Regions from separate parts of the Chromobacterium sp. CCUG 30098 genome, predicted to be linked through region 2. Evidence: riboswitches for the same ligand, from Rfam matches in the RefSeq annotation. Region 2 holds a riboswitch; the other holds the start of a gene.
What was found. A riboswitch is a leader RNA that binds a small molecule or an ion and turns the genes downstream of it on or off. The one in region 2 is predicted to bind manganese.

Region 1 (7,278 bases), on a different contig from region 2:
GTTGCAATAAGGCGCCCACCAGCAGCAGCGTGAACGTGCTGCACATCGGGAAGCGCTCATCCGCCCGGTAAGCCAGCGTCCGCCCGCTGTCCACTTCTTGCGCGAACACGCCGATGCGGCCGCCGGCATTGCGTTCCAGCTCCGCCAATTGACGCGCGGCCGGGGCTTCGCCCGGCACCCGCAACGGCGGGCGCGCGCAACCCCAGATCAACGGCGTGGCGGCCAAGGCCGCCAGCAAGACGCGCCGCTGCGCAAAATCATCCATAGATCAATCCCCAGATTCGGTATGACGGCGCGGCCCGTCGCAACGGCCGGCCATCGCGGTTTAGTTCCCCCGATGCGCATTGCCGCTATCCGCCGCAATGACAATGAACTAAAGTGCGATACATATTCTTTTGCGCCTGAACCCCGAAAATAGATGCGTCAAAACATCACGAACAAGTTCAAGCACTTTTAATGACACATTAAACAATCGAATGACATGAAAAAGCCTGCACAGTTCCGTATCCCCGCTTTGCGGCGCATCGCCGGCCTGCTCGGCCTCAGCCTGGCCCTGCTGGCCGCGCCGCTTGAAGCCAAAACGCCGCACACGCATCGGCACGCCAGCGCGCCGGCGCAAGAGCAGTTGCTGGAACACGGCAGCTACACCAACTCCGACGGCGTGGAGGTCCACAGCCCGGCCCATACCCGCTCCGGCAAAGCGCCGGCCGGCGCCAGCGCGCGCTGCCGCGACGGCAGCTACAGCTTCAGCCAGCATCGGCGCGGCACGTGTTCGCATCATGGCGGCGTGGCGGCCTGGCTCTGAGAACCCGTTCATAGTCTGCTGCGCTTCAGCGATACGGCGTTGAAAACAAGCTCAAAATGCTCATGTACCATTTGTACATTCCGCTTTTTCGCTCGTTTTCGCCTTGTCTCGCCCTTGCTCGCGAGACTCTGAACAGGCTCTGAGAGCCTGTTTACGATCTGCTGCGCATCGGCGATGCGGCATTGAACGGGCTCTTGCCTCACACCAGACAGCCGGCAAACAGTAGGTACACCGCGCCCGCGCCCAAGAGCCAGCGGCCGTCCACGCTGCCGCGGCGGAACAACAGCCACAAGCCGACGATCGCCGCCATCGTGGCCAGGCCGGACCACAGCAGGACGCCGTCGAACATCCACGGGGTGAAGAACAGGCCGAAGGCGCTGGGAATCGTCGCCTGTATCATCATCGCGCCGGAGATATTGGCCAATGCCAGGCGCTCCTTGCCCTGGCGCAGCCAGATCAGCGCGTTCATGATTTCCGGCAATTCCGTGGCCACCGGGCTCAGCAGCAAGGCCACCAGATGCGGCGCCATGCCCCAATGTCCGGCCAGCGCTTCCAGCTGCGCGACGAAACCGTGCGCCGCCGCCGCGATCACCGCCAAGGCCAGCAGGGCCTGCGTCGCCGCCCAGCCCAGGCCGCCGCCGGCGCGCAGTTTCAAGGCGTCCAGTTCTTCCTCTTCCGGCGCGGTGTCCGCGCTGCGGATCTCGCGCCAGACATAGGCGGCGTAAGCGGCCAGGAACAGCACGCCCAGCCAGGGCTTGATGGCGAAGGCCAGCAGGCCCAGCGCCACCTTGAACGCGAAAATCAGCAAAAACGCCAGTTGGTCGCCGGCCAGCCGGCGGTGATCGACGCGCAGCAGGTAGTCGCCGCGCCCCAGCCGGCTGCGGTTGCGCCACAGCGCGAAGCCCACCACCGCGTACGCCAGCGTGGCCAGCACCAGCGGCCCGCCCAGGGCGGCGCCGACGCCGATGTCCTTATGTTGCGGCGTGCCGCCGAAGGCCATCGCGGTCAAGGTGACGGCGCTTTCCGGCAAGGCGGTGCCGAAAGCGGCGAGCACGGTGCCGACGGCGCTGGCGCCCAGGTTCAGATGGCGTCCGCACCATTCGATGGCGTTGACGAAGTATTGACAGGAAAGATAGATCAGGACGGCGAGGCCGAGCAGAAACGACAGGGTCAACAGCATAGATAGTCTTGGGCCGGGCAAGCGGATGGACAATGGCGCAACGACGCGGCTTGCCCGGCGGCAAACGCATCGTGGCCAAAGGTCTCGCTTGGCGGCGCCGGCAATGCCGGCCGCTGACCGCGCCATGAGGAAAGCTCCTCAAGTTTGTTGACGCGGCCTCTTCGGCGGGGCCGAAGATGGCTACTCCCCAATGACAACGGCGCCATTGTGCCAGCCTGGGCGCAATGGCGCAAACCTAGGCGCCCGTCATGCGACGCCCACTGCGGATGGCGGCGAAGGGCCGCGACGTCGCCGCCGCGGCCGCCTCGGCGCTAGCGGCGGAACCACTCACGCTTGGACAGCGCCGCCTCCACCTGCTCGCGATTGAGCAAGGCGTCGCGCATGGCGTTCCGCGCCGCCAGCTCCATCTGGTCGCCGTAGTAAGGCGATTGCGGCTGGCTGCTGTTGCCGTAGGTGTTGATCACCTTGGCGCGCAGCGGCCGACCGAACTCCACCAGGGCGGTGAAGGTGTCGCCGAAGATGGCGCGCTGACGGCCGTCGCTGTCGCCGATATAGCTGAAGGTGCGGAAGGCGCCCAAACCCTCGGCGCCGCCGCTGGCCGGCTGGTCCAGCCGCGCCGCGCCGCCGGCGGGGCCGCGCCGCAGCCGGTAGACTTCGCCGAAGGCGATGTCCAGCGGCACGCCGGCCTGTTGCAGCCCCTGGGCCGCCGCGCCCAGCTTGCTGAGCGCGAAGCCGGCGTCGCGCAGGCCGGCGGGCGTGTCGTAGGGCTGCGCCGGATCCGCTTCCCGGCGGTAGCGCAAGGCCTCTTCGCCGCCGGAGGCCGCCACCCAGGCGGCGAACAGCACCGCGCCCTTGCTGGCGGCGTCGCTGCGCCGGTCCCATTGGGCCAGCACTTGCGCCGCGGCGATCAGGCCGGCGTCGCCGGAGGCGCGCGCATAGCCGATCAAATCGTCCAGCACCCGGTCCGCCAGCAGCAGCCGGGTGTCGTGCTTGGCGCTGAGCAGCGTGTCCAGGGTGAAGGCCGGCGTCTGTTCGATCAGCTCGATGCCGCGCTGTTCGCGCAGCAGCGGCGACGCCCGCGGCGACAGATAGCCGGCGTAGGCGGCCGGGTCCAGCGCCGGCTTGCTCATATACCAGGGCACGCTATTGGAGTTCTGCACCCAGCCGCTGGACGGATTGGCCACCTGCGGCAATTCGTCCAGGCGCAGCGCCTGACGCCAGATCAGATCGCTGCGGCTGCCGTCCACCGGCTGCGCCCAGAAGGCGGCGTCGCCGCCGGCGCGGCGCGGGGTCAGACCGCCGAAAGCCGCCCAGATATTGCGTTGGGCGTCGGCGTAGATGATGTTGTGGTAGGGATTGCGCAGCCGCGCCACGACGCTGCGGAAGGCCTTGAAGTCGGGCGCTTGCGCCATGTCCCACCATTGCTCCAGCACGCCGGGGGTCTGCAGCTGGTCGACGCCGACGATGCGCAGCGCGTAGCTCTGGCCGTCCTTGTCGAACACCGGGCCCTGCTCGGCGCGGCGCAGCGTCAGCTGCTCGGCTTGCAGGCTGCCGTCCGGCTGACGGATATACAGGGTTTCGCGCTTGGTCTCAAAGTCGCGCGCCACGCCGTCCAGCAGGTATTGCCGGCCGCTGAGCTTGAGTTGGTACAGGTCACAGCCGTCCTGGGTGTTGACGGTGTGCACCCAGCCCAGCCGCTGGTTGAAGCCGATGCGCATCACCGGCAGGCCCACCAGGGTGGCGCCGTAGATATCGTATTCCGGGCTCTTGAATTGGGCTTCGAACCAGGTGTGGCTGCCGCCCCACAGCAAATGCGGGTTGGCCAGCAGCATGGCGTTGCCGGAACGGCTCTTGGCCGGCCCCAGCGCCCAGCCGTTGGAGCCGCCGATCAGATTGATGGGGGTGGCCACCGCGTCCGGGTAGATCAGCGAGCAATTGGCCGCGCCAGTGGCGGTGGAGCCGCTCAGATAGCCGAAGAAGATGCGCAGGGTGTGGGCCAGCACGTCCTCGCTGCGCACCGGCAGCACCGCGCGCGCCGCCGGGCTCAGACCGCCGCTGGCGGCGGCCTGGTCGTTGACGCCGGCGACGAAGGCGTCCAGGTAGGCGCGCATGCGCGGGCTTTGCTGTTGCAGCCATTGTTTGGAACGCTCGGGGAAACCCATGGTACGCACCATGCGGTCCACTTCCGCCATATTGCTGGGGAAGGGCTCGCCGGCCTCGAACACCGCGCCGTAGTATTCCGCGCCGCGGCCGCGGCCCTGGGCGTACAGCCGCAGCAGCAGCTCCGGATGCGCCTGCATCTGGGCACGGCCAAAGGCGTAGGCCAGGCTGTCGGCGCGCGCGGCGTAGATGTGCGGCACGCCGCTGCGGTCCCACAGCACCTGGCTGCCGCGCGGCTTGCCGTCTTCGTCCAGTTCGCAGGCCGTCAGCAAGGACAGCATGGCGATGCCCAATAGGGCGAGGATCAAGCGTTTCACTACCCTTCCTCCTTTTTGACAACTTAACAATAAGCTGTCGGCCAGTATGCTCAACAGCGATGCCCGGTTCTTCACACTCTTGAAACGACGGAACTGGCCAGCAAGAAAGGAAGCACGTATCCAACGCGCCCAAAGTCCCTTCAAGTCTGCCGCCGGGTGGCAGGCCCGAGGTTTTAGCTACGCAGAAACTTCGCTTCGCACGTTTTAAGCGGCTGCCTGTTCGAGCAGCGCGACGTTAGCGCGCCATCACTGAGCGAATCCTTGATTCGCTCAGTGGGCCAAGTTGTTCCCCTTCCTGCCTTATTCCCTCGCGACGCTACGCTTGCCTCGCTCGGTCAGCGCAGCCCCGGCAATCAAAACCATCATCCGCGCAGCGGATGCCTCATGCCCCTAATACCAGCGAAACACCCGCGCGCCGCTGACGAAGCCGGCAATGCCGATCAGCGTGAGCACCACCGCCGAACGCGCGATTTCCAGCACTCCAGCCCCCTCGACGAAGATCATGCGCATGCCGTCCGCCAGGATGGTCAGCGGCAACACCTCGATCACCGCCACCATCCACTCCGGAAAGTGCTTGTAGCTGAAAAAGATGCCGGAAAAGATCACCAGGAACAGGATGGTCATTTCCAGCAGGCCGTTGGCGGTCTGCGCCTTGGTGGCGCGCGAGGCGGCCAGGATGGCGATGCCGGCGAAGCAGACGTTGCCGGCCAGCAGCAGCACGATGAAGGGCAGCGCCCCGCCCTGGGCGTGCACGTCGAAATAACTGCTGGCGAACAAATACAGCACCAGGGTTTCCAGCAGGCTGAACACCAGGCAGGCCAGCACGTGGGCCAGCAGGAAATCAGTCTTGCGCATCGGGGTGATGCGCATCTGCCGGGTAACGCGGGTGGCGCGTTTTTCGATCAGCGACCAGCCGACGGCGATCAGGCAGGTTTCCATCACCGCCATCGCCACCAGGCCGGGCACCAGGAAGTCGATGTAGCGCAGGCCGGGGCTGTCCAGCACCGACATATTCTTGTCCACCGCCTGGCTCAGCGCGTCCGGGTCGTCGCCGAGGAAGAAGTAGGTCAGCAGCGCCTCGTTGTTCTGCGGGTCCAGATAGTAGATGCGCTTGCCGCTGTCGGCGCTGGGCTCCATGAACACCTGCACGTCGCCGCGCTTGAGGCCGCGCAACACCGATTCGCGGTCCGGGTAGTACTGGAAGCGGTATTTCATCCGTATCAGGTGGTCGCGCTTGATCTCGTCCGCGTTGATGACGCTGGACAGCGGCTGGTTGCGGGCCTCCACCTTGCTGATCCAGGCCTTGACCGCGGCCTGCTCCTGCAAGCTGGGCGGCAGCACCACGCCTATGGTGCGCTCCTTGATTTCGCCGCCGGAGAAGGACACGCCCAGCAGCCACACCAGCAGCAGCGGGAAGCCGAAGGACCAGAACAGGATTTGCGGTTCGCGCAGGTATTGGCGGAATTGAGTGACGATCAGATTGAGCAAGGCGTTATTCATGGAAACCTCGGCCGGCCAGTGACAGGAATAAATCGTCCAGCGTTTTTTTGCGCACGATGATTTCGTCGATGTCGATTTGTTGTTCGCGGATGAACTCGGGCAGACGGAACAGGAAGGCCGAGCCGTTGCGTACCAGCAGCCTCGCCTTGGCGGACGCCTGGTCGTAGCTGTAGCTGATGATGTTGTCCTTGTGCTTGGGCTCGGCGCCGCCGGCGCCGCTCTTGACCCGGTATTCGACCACTTCGCCCGGCTCGTGCGCGGCCAGCAGTTCGTCCAGCGTGCCCTGGGTCAGGATGCGGCCCTGGTGCATGATGCAGATGCGGTCGCACAAGTATTCGGCTTCTTCCATGTAGTGGGTGGTCAGCAACATGGTGGAGCCCAGCTCCTTATTGAGCTTGCGCAGGATGTCCCAGGTGCCGCGCCGCACCTGCGGGTCCAGGCCGGTGGTGGGCTCGTCCAGGATCAGGATTTCCGGCTGGTTGAGGATGGAAATGGCCAGGGCCAGCCGCTGGCGCTGACCGCCGGACAGCCCTTCCACCATCACCTTGCGCTTGGGGGTCAGTTCCACCAGCTCCAATACCTCGTCGGCGCGGCTGCGCGGCCGGCGGTAGAAACTGGCGAACAGGTTGACGGTTTCGTCCACCCGCAGCTTGTTGATGAACAGCGATTCCTGCAGCACCCCGGCCAGGCGGTGGCGCAGATAGCTTTCGTCCTTCTGCCAGCTGCGCCCCAGGATGCGGATGGAGCCGGCCTCCGGCTGTTTCAGTCCCTCCAGCATTTCCACCAGCGTGGTCTTGCCGGCGCCGTTGGGCCCCAGCAGGGCGACGAATTCGCCGCGATAGATGTCCAGCGACACGTCGTTGACCGCGGTGTAGTCGTTGAAGCGCTTGGTCACCGACTGGAATTCGATGACTTTTTCTCTTGTTGTGGCTTGGTGCATTTCACTTTCCATAGAAGCCGAAGGAGAACCGAAGCAGCGGAAAACCCCGCGCAGCCGCAGGGCTTATCCGCCTCTTTTCATTGCCGCCGCGCGGTCAAACGAGTTGATAACGGTCCGCATCCTTCAGGAAAGGGAACTGGGCGCGCACATCGTCCAGCTGCGCGCGCGACAGCCTGGCCTGATACACGCTTTCCAGTTGGCGGCCGTGGTACAGGGTGTCGCCCAGCGGATCGATCAGCATGGAGTCGCCGCTGTAGCGGATGTCGTTGCCGTCCACGCCCACCCGGTTGACGCCGATGACGAAGGCCTGGTTTTCGATCGCCCGCGCCGGCAGCAGCGTTTGCCAGTGCTTGGCGCGGCGCTCCGGCCAGCTGGC
Region 2 (7,278 bases):
CTTGCAAAAAGGCCTCCGCGTCCTCTCCCGCCACCTGGATGATTTTATGCTTATCCAGAACCGATATTGCGGCGCCTGCGCGCAAAGACTCCAACTGCCGCAAATGAACATTCATTTCCGCCGCATCTTTATTTGCCCGCTCCGCGCGCGCATCCAGCCTGAGCTTACCGTCCAGATTCATTTAACCCACCTCAAAAACGCGGCTATTCCCGCATTGTCAACAAACGAAATTTTAACGCGCCGCCGCCTCCCTTCGCCAGCGGTGAATTGCGGGCGTCAACGCCACGTCCAAGCCGCCCGACAGACGCAAGCGATTTTCAGCCGCGCAAGTGTTGACAGCCCGACAGGCTGAAGCTATAGTTCGCCCTCACTCAAATCCCTGATAGCTCAGTTGGTAGAGCGACGGACTGTTAATCCGCAGGTCGCAGGTTCGAGCCCTGCTCGGGGAGCCACTCCGGCTCAGTTTGAGAATTGCTTGTTTTCCATTCCCTGATAGCTCAGTTGGTAGAGCGACGGACTGTTAATCCGCAGGTCGCAGGTTCGAGCCCTGCTCGGGGAGCCAAAACAAGCCCGCATCACCGCATTATGATCCCTGATAGCTCAGTTGGTAGAGCGACGGACTGTTAATCCGCAGGTCGCAGGTTCGAGCCCTGCTCGGGGAGCCAAAATTTCAAAAGCCACAATCTCCGGATTGTGGCTTTTTCCATTTTCGCTTCCGTTTTACAATCGGCCCACCCTCCCCATTGGAATAATAATGATTTCCAGACCGATTGCCTTCGCCGGGGGCGCCATCCTGCTCTGGGCCTCTCTGGCCGCGCTTGGCGCTCAAACACGCTCGCTTCCCCCTTTCTTCGTCGTTGGCGTCTGTCTGCTGATCGGCAGCCTGCTCAGCCTGCGCCATTACCGCGACTGGAAAGTCCCGGCGCCCACCCTGCTGGTGGGGATCTACGGCTTGTTCGGCTATCACTTCCTGCTGTTCTTCGCGTTTCGGCACGCGCCGGCGATGGAAGCCAATCTGCTGAATTACCTGTGGCCGCTGCTGATCGTCATGCTCTCCCCCATCCTGGTGCCGGGCACCGTGCTGCATGGCCGCCACATCCTGGCCGGCGCGCTGGGCTTCAGCGGCGCGGCGCTGATTGTCAGCGGGGGCAAGCTCGCCTTGTCCAGCAGCCATCTCGCCGGCTATCTGCTCGCCATCGCCGCCGCCGTGGTGTGGTCCACCTTCAGCCTGCTGACCCGCAGACTACCCAGCTTTCCCAATAGCGCGGTGGGCGGCTTCTGCCTGCTGTCCGGCCTGCTCTCCTTGCTGTGTCACGCCCTGTTCGAACCCAGCGTCGCCCCCAGCGCCGGCCAATGGCTGGCCCTGATCCTGCTCGGCATCGGGCCGATGGGCGGCGCCTTCTTTCTATGGGACCGCGCGCTGAAGGAAGGCGACCCCAGGCAGATCGGCTCCCTGTCCTACGCCACGCCGCTGCTGTCCACCTTGCTGCTGATAGGCAGCGGCCAGGGTCAATTGAACGCCGTCGCTCTGACCGCCATCGTGCTCATTCTTGGCGGCGCCTTGCTTGGCAGCCTGCCCGTCCGCTCACGCTCAGCCGCCTGATAGAAAGACCCGCGGTGGAGCGACGGCGACCGAATGTCCTATAATGCTTAACGCTATTTAAACAGAGGCCAACCATGTCCATTATTAAAGAATTCAAAGAATTTGCCATGAAAGGCAATGTCATCGATCTGGCGGTCGGCGTCGTCATCGGCGGCGCGTTCGGCGCCATCGTCAAATCGCTGGTCGACGATGTGATCATGCCCCCAATCGGCCTGTTGATCGGCAACGTCGATTTCTCCAATATGTTCTTCGTGCTAAAAGAAGGCAGCAAACAGCTTGGACCTTATGTGTCCGTGGCCGCGGCCAAACAGGCCGGCGCCGTCACGCTGAATATCGGCCTGTTCATCAATGCCATGGTCAGCTTCACCATCGTGGCTTTCGCCATCTTCATGCTGGTCAAGGCCATCAATCGGCTGAAGCGCGAAGAACCGGCCGCCGCGCCGGCCCCCGCCACCAAGGAATGCCCGTTCTGCGTGTCCAGCATTCCGGAAAAAGCTTCTCGATGCCCGCAGTGCACGTCTCAACTCTAAGAGCGGAGATTGCCCCGCTACGCCAACTGATTTAGAATCGGCTGGTTCTGGGGGAGTAGCCTCGGCGCGGTTTTCAGCGCCGGCATGCGTCAACAGGCTTGGCCATCACGGCCATGGCGCATGCGACGAAAACTTCCGTTTGGCAAGACCCATGACATGTCTGCGCAACGCGGGGCTGCGGCGCGGGCTTGTCATGGCGTATGCGCAGCCCCCGGAGTTTTCATGGAAGCCTTCCTTATTTCCACCGGCATCGTCGCTTTGGCTGAAATCGGCGACAAAACCCAATTGCTCGCCCTGATGCTGGCCGGCCGCTACCGCAAACCCATGCCCATCGTTCTGGGCATCTTCGTCGCCACCTTGCTCAATCATTTCGCCGCCGCCGCGGTGGGTCACTGGCTGATGAGCAAGATAGGACCGGACTTCATGCGTTGGGGCTTGGGTCTTTCCTTTCTCGCCATGGCGGGCTGGATGCTGATTCCGGACAAGCTGGATGAAGACAGCCGGCTCATGGAGCGCTTCGGCGTGTTCGGCACCACCTGTATCGCTTTCTTTATCGCGGAAATGGGCGACAAGACGCAGCTGGCCACCGTCGCGCTGTCCGCGCGCTTTCCCGAGGCCTTGCTGTTGGTGGTGGCCGGCACGACGCTGGGCATGATGCTGGCCAATGTGCCCGCGGTGCTCTTGGGCGAGGTGGCCGCGAAGAAGCTGCCGCAAAAGCTGGTGCACACCGTTGCCGCGCTCTTGTTCGCCGGCCTGGGCATTATCACCCTGCTAAGCCCGTTGCAGATCTGAGGCAACGCTCAAAACAAAACGGAGGCCGCGGCCTCCGTTTTGCTTTCCTACCGACCTGCAGCGCTTCAAGTCCGAGCGGCTCCGCGCCCAAGCGCCTCCAACAGCTGCTCCGGGTTGAAGCCCAGGCGGAAGCCGCCCCAATGCTTGCCGGACAACATGATGGGCAGCACCACTTCCGACAGCACCTCCCCGGTGTCGCGGGTATACGTCTGCAGCAGGAAGGATTGCGTGCTGCGCGCGGCCCGCAAACCGGCGGCATCGGCGAACTTGCGCTTGTCGCGGCTGTTGATCAGGTCCTTGGCCGCATCTCCGCTCAAGGGCTGGCTATACCAGCTATTGTGAGTCGGCGCGTAGCCGTTGGTGTCCACCGCCAGGCAGAACACGCCGCCGGGCACGGACTTGGCGGCGCGGTCGTACACCGGCTGCATCAGTTTTTCCAGCTTGGCGTCGTACTGAGTGCGGAACTTGGCCGGCTTGGCGCCGGCGATGGGCTGGTAGTTCTGATCGAACAGCGCCACGCCCGCGGCCAGTTGCGCGGCCATCATGGTTTGCAATTCATCCCGCGCCTCGCGGGCCGTTTGCATGATCTGGTCGAACTCGCCCTCGCCCAGAATGAAGCGCGCCACCAGTTGCTGCACCTGCTCCGCCGCGCCGGACAATTTGGTGGCCGAGTCTTCGGTATGGTTCAGACGGTCCGTCACCTGATGGCCCAGTTCGTGGATTTCCGCCACATGCAGATTGACCTGGCCATTGGAGGCGACGAACTCCGACATGGTGGCGGCGATCTGGCTGAGACTGCTCGCCGTGGTTTCGAAGTCTCCCATCATCTTGCTGAAATGGTCGGACGCCTTGGAGACGATCTCCCGCGCCGACTTGGTGTCCTCGGTGATCTGCGCGGTTTCCACCTGGGTCTCCGACACCAGCCCCAACATGCCGTCGATATTATGCGAAATCTCGTCGGTGGCCTTTTTGACCCGCTCGGCCAGTTTGCGCACCTCATCGGCCACCACGGCGAAACCGCGTCCGCTCTCGCCGGCCCGCGCCGCCTCTATCGCGGCGTTTAAGGCCAGCAGATTGGTCTGGTCCGACACGTCCTTGATCAGATCGACAATGGTCTTGATGCTGGAGGAGCGCTGACTCAGATCATCCACCGTGTGATTGAAATGCCCCACTTTCTGGTTGATGCCGTAGATGCTCTCCGCCACGGATTTGAGTTCGGCGTAGGATTCCCGCGCCACATCCAGATTGGCCAGCGTGGTGGACGAGATCGCCTGGGTTTGCTCAGTGACCTGGCCCACGCCCTCGGTGCTCTGATCGCTGGCGGCCCGGACCTGCGTCGCCAGCTGATCCTGCTTGCGCGCGCCCTCCAGCGATTCGACCACGTTCTTGCGGGTGCGCGCCGAATCCATCGCGATCCGCACCGTCATCAGCCGCACATTGCTGATGATCTCGCGCATTTTCAGCAGGAAACGGTTATACGACAGCGACAATTCGCGGATTTCGTCATGGGTGATGGTGGGAATGTCTCTGGACAGATCCCCCTCGCCGGCGCCGATTTCATTGAAAATCCGGATAATCATTTTCAGCGGTCTGACGATGAGAAAGCGCAGATACCAGACCATGAAGGCGATGAAAGCGACGCTGACCACCCACAGCGCCATCGTCCAAAACAGCGCGCCGTCGATGCTGGACTCGATGCCGGCCAACACCTGGGGCGAAGCGACCTGCCCTTTCAGCGAACTCCGTATGTTTTCCAGCACATAATAAACATAAGCCACCATGCCCAGCTGAAACACGCTGATGAAAAAGAAACTGCACAATTTCTTGGTCAACGTATCCCAGAAAGTCTTTTCCACCAGGGTATACACGCGCCAGAACCACTGCATGACTTCTCCTCTTGCTCCGCAATCCCGTTCAGCGGCTGGTGCCGGCCCCGCGCCCTCCGGCGCTTCGGGCCCGCCCGTCGCTGTTATCTAGAATTATTGTTGTTTATTGACTTCAGTCAGCCATGCTAAGCGATAGCGGCCTTGTTTTTGGAATAGTTGGCTGACTATTGATTATCATCAAATAGGCCATGTCAATGTATTACAAATCCCCGTTTCCGTGTTGCCTTCTCCACACCATCCAGCACTCCCGACCGCCAAACACCGGCACGCCCTCCGCCTGCGGCGCGCAACTCTCCAACACGAAAGCCGGCTCCAGCAAAGCGCTCAAGGCCGACATGCCCAAGCCGAACGGCGGGCCGCGCGGCGTGTCCGCGATAAAGAACACTCCAAGCAGCGCGCCGCCGGGGCGCAACAAGCGCGCCATCTTTTCCGCATAGCGGACATGCAGGCGGGGCGGCAACGCGCAGAGAAAGGCCCGCTCGAACACCATGTCGAAAGACGGCGTTTCCTCGACGGCGAAAAAGTCCGCCTGCCGGATATGGGCGGCCGCCTGCGGCCACTGCGCGCGAGCGATCTCCACCGCCTGCGTGCTGAAATCGACGGCCAGCACCTGATGGCCGCAGTCCAGCAACAGGGGCAAGTCTCCGGCGCTGCCGCAGCCGGGCAGCAAGATTCGACTGGCAGGCTGAGCTTGGAAAAACGCCAGGGCCTCCGGACTCAGCCACGCGCCCTCCCAAGGCGTCACGCCGTCGCGATAACGCACATCCCAAAACTCGGTCAAAGAACTGTCCTGCGCCATCGCCTTCCCCTCGTTCTATTCAACGCCCGCCTGCTCGCGCAAAAAGGCGGCCACCTGCGCCGGACTCCAGCCGGCGCAATCGCGCTGACACGCCGGCTCTCCCACCCGCAGCCAACGCAGGCAGTTCCCCTCCATGCGGAACCACAAGGGCAGGCAGGGCACGCTCATCCACTCGCCCCCATCCTCGCCCTGATGAAGCTCCGGCAGGCAGGAGAACACCGCGGCGATCTTCAATCCGCGCTGACGCAGCGGCAGCTGCAACCACACCCGCTCCCGCTCCTCCGCGTCCATGAAGCACCACTGCGAGATCTCGTCGAAGCTGCGCGCGCAGCCGCGGCAGATATCGTCGCCCACCGCGGTGGAACACACGGCGATGCAAGGCGAATCAGGGCGCTCCGTCGTCATGCCCCGGCCCTTGAAACAATAATGTCATATTTCTTGACGCGCCAAACTAAAGTGTCAGATAAATGAATAGTCATAAAAATAAAATATCCGCTGTCATGACCCGCAATGAAACCTTGATTTTCCGCACCTTACGCCTGCTGCAGACCATGCACATCCAGTATCTAGACGAACACAAACTGTTTCAGGCGCTCTCGCGCGAATCCGGCGGCGAATACAGCGCGGCCGACGTTCACGAGCACCTAGTCTACATGCAGCAAAACGGCTTGCTCAAACCCGTCCGCACCGCGGACAACCATACCGCCTACGCGTTGGATTGGGGCGGCTACGATTATCTGGACCCCACCTGAAAAATAAAAAGGCAGCGCGAAGGCTGCCCAGGGTCCGCGGCGCGACGACGCCCGCTTATAAATAATCCCGCATCCGGAAATAAGCCATGCCCAGCACCAAGGCCGGCGTGCGCAGCCATTTGCCGCCGGGGAAGGGATTATGACGAATCTTGGCGAACAGGTCGAAGCGCGAAGCGTCTCCGGCCACCGCCTCCGCCACCACCTTGCCGGCCAGGCCGGTGATGTTGACGCCGTGCCCGGAAAAGCCTTGCAGATAATAGACATTGCCGTCCAAACGGCCAAAGTCAGGGGCGCGGTTCACCGTGATGTCGCAAAAACCGCCCCAGGCATAGTCGATCTTGACGTCGGCCAGTTGCGGAAACACCCGCAGCATATCGCTGCGCATGCCGTCGGCCAAATGGGCCGGCTCGCGTCCGGAGTAACTGACCTTGCCGCCGAACAATAAGCGGTGGTCGGCGGACAGACGATAGTAATCCAGCACGAAATTGGTGTCGCACACCGCCATATCGTTGGCGATCAAGGCCTCGGCCCGCTCCTTCCCCAAGGGCTCGGTGGCGATCACATAAGTGCCGGCCGGCATGATACGCCGTTCCAGCTCCGGCACCAGCGCGCCGATGTAGGAATTGCAGGCCAACACCAGCTGGTCGCAATTGACCACGCCCCGATCCGTCGCTACTTGCGGCCGCGCCCCCCGCTTCAGATGCAGCGCCGGGCTTTGCTCGTAAATGGCCACCCCCGCCTCGCGCGCGGCGCGGGCCAGGCCCAGCGTGTAGTTCAATGGGTGCAGATGGCCGGAGCGCGGGTCGTACAACCCGCCCTGGTAGCGATCGCTGGCCAGCCGGGTCCTGAGTTCGTCCCGGTCCCACAGCTGCATGCCGCCATAGTCATAGGCCTGCGCCGCCTCTCGCTGCCAGTC

Region 1: another riboswitch for manganese. It lies ahead of QUG03_RS06650 (sodium:calcium antiporter); the one in region 2 lies ahead of QUG03_RS10295 (TMEM165/GDT1 family protein).

Annotation. Positions count from the first base shown of each region.
Region 1 is NZ_JAUCGS010000002.1:213,789-221,066, reverse strand. Features, by position in the region: gene blaCHA (CHA family extended-spectrum class A beta-lactamase) at 1-265, opposite strand, end outside; gene QUG03_RS06655 (DUF3761 domain-containing protein) at 482-805, shown strand; gene QUG03_RS06650 (sodium:calcium antiporter) at 1,005-1,985, opposite strand; yybP-ykoY riboswitch at 2,042-2,186, opposite strand; gene QUG03_RS06645 (penicillin acylase family protein) at 2,297-4,462, opposite strand; gene QUG03_RS06640 (ABC transporter permease) at 4,853-5,962, opposite strand; gene QUG03_RS06635 (ABC transporter ATP-binding protein) at 5,955-6,902, opposite strand; gene QUG03_RS06630 (amidohydrolase) at 6,997-7,278, opposite strand, start outside.
Region 2 is NZ_JAUCGS010000003.1:437,356-444,633, reverse strand. Features, by position in the region: gene ygfZ (CAF17-like 4Fe-4S cluster assembly/insertion protein YgfZ) at 1-181, opposite strand, end outside; tRNA gene QUG03_RS10320 (tRNA-Asn) at 377-452, shown strand; tRNA gene QUG03_RS10315 (tRNA-Asn) at 487-562, shown strand; tRNA gene QUG03_RS10310 (tRNA-Asn) at 590-665, shown strand; gene QUG03_RS10305 (DMT family transporter) at 755-1,603, shown strand; gene mscL (large conductance mechanosensitive channel protein MscL) at 1,678-2,133, shown strand; yybP-ykoY riboswitch at 2,172-2,355, shown strand; gene QUG03_RS10295 (TMEM165/GDT1 family protein) at 2,356-2,925, shown strand; gene QUG03_RS10290 (methyl-accepting chemotaxis protein) at 2,991-4,811, opposite strand; gene QUG03_RS10285 (methyltransferase domain-containing protein) at 5,011-5,592, opposite strand; gene QUG03_RS10280 (DUF1289 domain-containing protein) at 5,626-6,015, opposite strand; gene QUG03_RS10275 (hypothetical protein) at 6,111-6,362, shown strand; gene QUG03_RS10270 (NAD(P)/FAD-dependent oxidoreductase) at 6,418-7,278, opposite strand, start outside.